2 regions of the Streptococcus sp. IsoGale022 genome follow, and region 1 is predicted to be linked to the other one. Evidence: predicted binding sites of a transcription regulator. Region 1 holds the regulator's gene; the other holds the start of a gene.

What was found. Region 1 encodes Rex, which represses fermentation and respiration genes when NADH is low (regulators of the CRP and FNR family bind a similar motif). Its sites were predicted from a motif close to TTGTGAANTANTTCACAA; they were not measured.
Region 2: RG608_RS10965 (class II fructose-bisphosphate aldolase) is a predicted target of Rex. The motif match lies at 1,960-1,977, and genes of this name have one in related genera.

The regions. Positions count from the first base shown of each region.
Region 1 covers NZ_JAKZJI010000001.1:4,590-8,005, forward strand. Annotated here, with positions in the region: gene radC (DNA repair protein RadC) at 1-681, shown strand, start outside; gene RG608_RS00025 (gamma-glutamyl-gamma-aminobutyrate hydrolase family protein) at 750-1,442, opposite strand; gene RG608_RS00030 (redox-sensing transcriptional repressor Rex) at 1,467-2,114, opposite strand; gene RG608_RS00035 (DUF4649 family protein) at 2,235-2,456, opposite strand; gene RG608_RS00040 (DUF1831 domain-containing protein) at 2,578-2,925, opposite strand; gene RG608_RS00045 (cysteine desulfurase family protein) at 2,927-3,416, opposite strand, start outside.
Region 2 covers NZ_JAKZJI010000025.1:12,693-16,108, forward strand. Annotated here, with positions in the region: partial or broken gene RG608_RS10960 (transposase) at 281-771, opposite strand; gene RG608_RS10965 (class II fructose-bisphosphate aldolase) at 1,034-1,915, opposite strand; tRNA gene RG608_RS10970 (tRNA-Leu) at 2,092-2,177, opposite strand; gene RG608_RS10975 (GyrI-like domain-containing protein) at 2,321-2,731, opposite strand; gene RG608_RS10980 (CTP synthase) at 2,802-3,416, opposite strand, start outside.

The DNA of each region.
Region 1 (3,416 bases):
TATAGCATTTCATTTCAAGATGATATTAGCATGATGCCACGGGAGCGTTTGATGAGAGAAGGGGCTGAAAAACTCAGTAACCAGGAGCTCCTATCAATCTTTCTCAGGACAGGCAATAAAAAAGAAACTGTTTTTCAAGTTTCTCAAAGAATTTTATCATCTATTTCCAGTCTGAACGATCTTAAGTATTTAACTTTGCAGGAATTGCAGACTATTTCTGGAATCGGTCCGATTAAGGCTGTGGAGCTGCAGGCCATTATCGAATTAGGGCGTCGGATTAACCGAGCAGAGGTTCTTCAGAAAGAGCAGATTATGGGCAGTCAAAAATTAGCTCAGAAGATGCAGCAAGAGCTAGGAGACATGAGGCAGGAGTGCTTGGTTGCTATTTATCTTAATAGTCAAAATCAAATCTTGCACCAGCAGACTATTTTCATGGGGACTGTAAGCAGAAGTATTGCTGAGCCAAGAGAAATTCTCCACTATGCTCTCAAGCACCTAGCGACATCTATCATACTGGTACACAATCATCCATCAGGCTCAGTCGTTCCTAGCAGAAACGACGATGAGGTGACCCAGCATATGAAAGAAGCGTGTGAGATGATGGGCTTGGTTCTTTTAGATCATTTAATTGTGTCCAAGTCTAACTACTATAGCTACCGAGAAGAGGCAGATATGATATAATTTGATTTACGTGAATATAAAAAACTTCTATTCGTGTAGAACAGAAGTTTTTCTAGGAATAGAGGATTTTAAAGAATATTGACAACATAATCAAACAGAGCTAAGTCTCCTTCTCTGGAGCCAAACAAGAACTCTGGGTGCCATTGGACGCCAAGGAAAGGACTGCCGTCAGTAGAAGTGATGGCTTCAATAATTTTATCTCGCGGATCATAGGCGATGACTTCTAGGCCAGCAGCTAAATCCTTGATACTTTGGTGGTGGAAGGAGTTGATTTCAGATGCAGGGCCATAGATTTCATGCAGAATGGAGCCGTTCTTGGTCACCATGCTTTGAGTTGTGTACTCAGCAGAGCTATCTTGCCAATGATCTTCAATGTCTTGATGAAGAGTACCGCCTAGGGCGACATTATAAAGTTGAGTTCCGCGGCAGACGGTGAAGATTGGTTTATTTTGACGACGGGCTTCCTTGATTAAAGCTAATTCAAAAATGTCCCGTTTGAGTAGATAATCATCGCTGTCAATGACTTTTTCTTCTCCATAGAACTGGGGACATACATTCTGACCGCCTGTGATGATTAATTTATTGACAATGGAAACATACTGTTTAGCCATTTCTTCATCACCGATTGGCAAAATCATTGGAATTCCGCCAACTTCTTTAACTCCCTCAACGAATCCTGTCGCTGTATAGCTCATATGGATGAAGTGATCGTCTGGGATTTCTCTTTCATTTCCGGTTATTCCAATAATAGGTTTACTCATAGAGTGTTTAATACCTCTTTCAAATTAATAATCATTTTTTCTCATGAAGTAGAGCAGAGTCTGCAGTTCGCTAGTCAGGTCAACATACTGAACGACCACGTCCTTAGGCAGGGATAGGTTCACTGGTGAGAAGCAGAGAATACCCTTTACACCAGCCTGAACTAAGATAGATGCGACTTCTTGGGCTTTTATGCTAGGTACAGTTAGGATGGCAGTTTGCACATTTCCTGACTGTATTTTTTCTTTGGTTTGGGAAATTCCATAGATAGGAATCCCATCGTTGGTTGTGCTGCCAACTTCTGGATGGTCATCTGTGTCAAAAGCCATTACAACCTTCATTTTATTGCGCTCATGAAAACGATAGTGCAGTAGAGCCCGCCCCATATTACCAACACCAACAATCATGACATTGGTGATAGCATTGTCATTCAAGAGGTCAGCAAAAAAGTTCATTAATTTCTTGACATCATAACCAAATCCTCTGCGGCCAAGTTCACCGAAATAAGAAAAATCTCGTCTGACAGTAGCAGAGTCAATACCAATGGCTTCAGCGATTTGCTTGGAGTTGGCTTTCTCAATCTTCTCAGCATTAAACCGTTTAAAAATACGATAGTAGAGCGACAGTCTCTTAGCTGTTGCTCGAGGAATTGTAGTATTTTTTTCAGTTTTCACAAAATCACAACCTTTCTAATTCTATTTTATAGGAAGTTTGTGAAAAAATCAACTAATTAAGGATGTTTGATTTATAAAAAAGAAAATCAGTAATCGCTGGGAATGGTAGGGGTGAAAAACTTAGTCCTGATAGGGACGTAGGTCTAACTGGTACATTTGGCGGTACAAGTCCCCAATTAGCCCTGTAAAAGGCAGCTGGTGTCCCTTATAAGTAACAGTAAGCACCTTGAGCGAGTCAGGAACCGTGACGCAGCCAGAGAAGGCTAGAAGAAATTCGTCGAAGTCTTCATAGGTGAGTGTTCGTTTTACCTTATATGAGTCCAAATAGGTCAGTTCAACCATGGTTAATCCTTTCTTTTGGTTCGATTAGTCATTTGATATTTTCAAGCGTTCCAAGTAGAGGTCAAGCTCGTTTAAATTTTGAAGAGTCAAAACCAAAAAAGCAAAATTACGAGAATCTTGCTTATTGTGGTGTCTTTTCAAAAATATTTCTTTCAACCAAGCTATCCATCAAGAAATAAAATTTTTGTTGGATAATGTGATGATCTTCTGATTTGAAAATATTGACCAAGCGCAGGCCTGATTTGTCAGTGATGTTGATTTTGAAGCCATTCAAATCTTTATTGACGATGATTTTCAGCAGAAAGCCATTTCCGCTATTGGGTACAGATTCCAGCAGACGAGAGAGTTCATAGTTGCCAACCTTGCTTTCAGCGAATGTATTGTCGCGCAAGGTGAATTTCTTGACATTTGGGTGAAGTGAATAGGTATATTCACAGTTTGCTAAGCTAACAGATGTTTGAAAGGCCATCTTATCCTCCTAAAATTTCTTTTAATTTCTTTGTAAATGATTGAATCTCTTGCAAAGTCGTTTGGTCCGAAGTGCTGATCCGAATGGACTCATACAAGCGATTGGAATCCCTGCCATACATAGCCTGCAAGACATGACTGGGTTGTATAGCTCCGGCTGTGCAGGCTGAGCCTGTTGAAATGGAAAAGCCATTTAAATCCATTTGAAGCAGAAGCAGGTCATTTTTTTGATTGGGAAATCCCAAATTGATGACATATGGCAAGCTTGGTTGACTTTCATTTAAGTAAAAGTCAATGTCCGATAAGTCAGCAAGTAAGTTGTCTTTTAAGTCTTGTGCACGCTCTAGATTTTCTTTTAGATGTTCCATGCTTTCTGACAGAGCCGCCGCCATGGCTGTGATAGAGATTAGATTTTCAGTTCCGGCCCGGTGTTTTTCTTCCTGATCACCACCGTGCATGAAATTGTCAAAATCCATCTTCTTGGCATAAAGG
Region 2 (3,416 bases), on a different contig from region 1:
AGATATAATGAGTCTCGTGTAATTAAAGATAGCATAGTAAAGCAATAGGTCCGTGAATTTTCCAAGAACAGATTTGGCTTTTATTTCATAGAAAGGGATATTCCCCGAAAAAGTAAAATGATTGTCAGCATTACCTGTCTTAAACTTGTAAAATTACCTTGGTATAATAAAAATGGAGTAAGCAAATGTAAGAATTTGCCACATTATTTTTAGTGCCTCTATCTGCAATTTTATTAATTGCCTGTTCTAACCAATCAAGTAATTCTTTAGATGGTGAACACTATAGCCAATTGAAACAAGAACAAGACAAAAGAGCCTCGAAAAAGTATTACAACTTGGTAATACCTTTTTGAGGTGTTTTTTGATATGAGCTCATGTTTTCTCAATAGGATTGTACTCAGGTGAGTAGGGAGGAAGAGGTAAAAGTTTATGCCCAAACTCTTCACATAAGAGCTCCAGCTTATCCATTCTATGGAATCTTGCATTATCCATAATAATAACTGATGGTGTATTCAATTTTGGTAGGAGAAACTTCTGAAACCAAGCTTCAAAAAAGTCGCTCGTCATCGTCTCTTCGTAAGTCATTGGAGCGATTAACTCACTATTTGTTAGACCTGCAACCAAAGAAATCCTCTGATATCTTCTTCCAGACACTTTACCTCCTATTAACTGACCTTATAATGAGCGACCGTATTCTCGATAAAAATAAGTATCGAATCCCGTTTCATCAATATAAACAGGTGCTAAGTGCTTTAAACTATTAAATTTTTTGAAAGTTCTATCATTCATTTAGCCACTCTGTATTCCTAAAAATTAGATGTTCCAATTTACTTTGGGAAAGACAGTGATTTCCTTTGAAAACAGGCGTAAAGCTGTTATATTCGTTCGCCAAGGGTAGTCTTAGAATCATTGTAAAAAATTACATTCGTTTAGCAACTTTGGATGTAGTAGTCTTAAGTATATTCTCTATAAAAGCAAACACAAAAAAACCTACCCTTACGGGCAGGTTTCTGTTTTATATGGTTAAGCTAGATTAAGCTTTACCTTCTGAACCGAATACGTCGATACGTTCTTCAACTGATGCTTGGATGGCTTTTACACCGTCAGCCAAGAATTTACGTGGGTCGAAGAGTTTCTTCTTGTCGTATTCTGCTTCGTTTGCTTCGTAGTCGCGAGCGAATGCACGAGTTGCATTAGCGAATGCGATTTGGCATTCAGTGTTAACGTTAACTTTGGCAACACCAAGTTTGATAGCTGCTTGGATTTGGTCATCAGGAATACCTGAACCACCGTGCAATACGATTGGGAAGCCTGGAAGAGCTTCTGTCAATTTCTTCAAGTGGTCAAGGTCAAGACCTTCCCAGTTTGCTGGGTATGGACCGTGGATGTTACCGATACCAGCTGCCAAGAAGTCGATTCCAGTTTCAACCATTGCTTTAGCGTCTTCGATTGGAGCCAATTCACCTTTACCGATGATACCGTCTTCTTCACCACCGATAGTACCAACTTCAGCTTCTACTGAGATACCTTTAGCGTGTGCTTTTTCAACGACTTCCTTAGCCAATTTAAGGTTTTCTTCTACTGGAAGGTGTGAACCATCAAACATGATAGAAGTGTAACCAACTTCGATACACTCAAGTGCATCTTCGTAGTGACCATGGTCCAAGTGAATCGCAACTGGTACAGTGATGCCCATTGATTCTACAAGGTTAGCGATCAAATTACGAGCAACTTTGTAGCCACCCATGTATTTAGCAGCACCCATTGAAGTTTGGATAAGCACTGGTGCTTTCTTAGCTTCTGCCGCACGCAGGATAGCTTGAGTCCACTCAAGGTTGTTTGTGTTGAATCCACCAACTGCGTAACCATTGTCACGAGCTGCTTGGACAAATTTTTCTGCTGAAACGATTGCCATTCTTATCAGGCCTCCTCTTATTTTTTGTGGTTAAACCACTTACATTGTTTATTTTATCACTTTTTCACTAAAATTGCTAGTTTTTCCTGAAATTTTAAAGAATTACAGTGAGACACTCAGCATTTTAAGCGTCTCTATTGCAAAAAGAAAAAGCTGGCCGAAGCCAGCTTACTTGATGCGGAGAGAGGGACTTGAACCCTCACGACCTAAAGCGGTCACAGGATCCTTAGTCCTGCGCGTCTGCCAATTCCGCCATCCCCGCGATTGAGTACTTTACTAGTATAACAGGACAGCTAAGGCTTGTCAAGAAAATTTTTGACTTTATTTCAAAAAATCAACTTTCTACTCAATCAGCAAATCTAGGAAATCTAAGCGAAATGAAGCTAAGGCAGGAACACAGAAAACTCAGTGCTGCTGAGTCGCAACAAATACAGCCACCGTTTGGTCGGGATCGTATTTTTCAAAGTCAATAGTGTAGTCCCGATGAAGCTCACCTGTTTCTTCTGCCTGCCAAATCCTCTGCCAAGCATGAAGAATCGCTTGAGGATCCTCCTTATCCGCCTCAAATACTTGATAGATCTGCTCGGATGTGTCAAAATCATAGACTTCCCCATCTGTTAAACGGCAGATAGAGAGACTATAGTCTCCTTTGTAATCACTGGCATAGTCATGATAGACAGCATAGACCGGTTCCCCTTGGGCAAAAGCTTCTTTCACAGCTCCCTCTTGTTCCTGCCAGAGAGCTTGGATTTTTTCTACACAATGCTCATCTTGAAAATTATTAGTACGAATACTAGCTAAAATGTTTAGAAACATCTTCTTCCCTCCTTTTATTTTTCATTATAACATTTCTCTAGAAAAGTCGCTTAGTTCAGACAAAACAAGTCTATCTCTCCTGGCCCTTTTTTACCGCTGCTGTGACAAAGGCTGTATAAAGACCCTCAGGTCGGTTCGGTCGGCTGGAAAGCTCTGGATGGTATTGACAGGCTACGAAGAATTTATTTTCCGGGATTTCCACTATTTCGACCAAGCGATTGTCCGGTGAAACTCCTGAAAATACAAATCCGGCTGCCTCAAACTGCTCGCGGAAAGCATTGTTGAATTCATAGCGATGACGGTGACGGCGCTGTACAACTTCTTGATGATCGTAAGCTGCTGCTGCCTTAGAGCCAGGCTTAAGCTTAGAAGGATAGAGCCCCAGTCTCAGCGTTCCACCCAAGTCTTCAACATCAATCTGATCACGCATGAGGTCAATAATCGGAAATGGTGTGTCTGGATTGAGCTCCGCTGAGTTGGCATCAGCCAATCCCAAGACGTGACGGGCGAATTCGACACAGGTCAGCTGCATACCCAAGCAAATCCCCAACATAGGCACATCCTGCTCACGCGCATAGCGGATTGCTTGAATCTTACCCTCAGTTCCTCTCTGACCAAAACCACCCGGAACGATAATCCCATCCGCACTTCCAAGAAGCTCAGCTGCGTTTTCGGCCGTTACCTG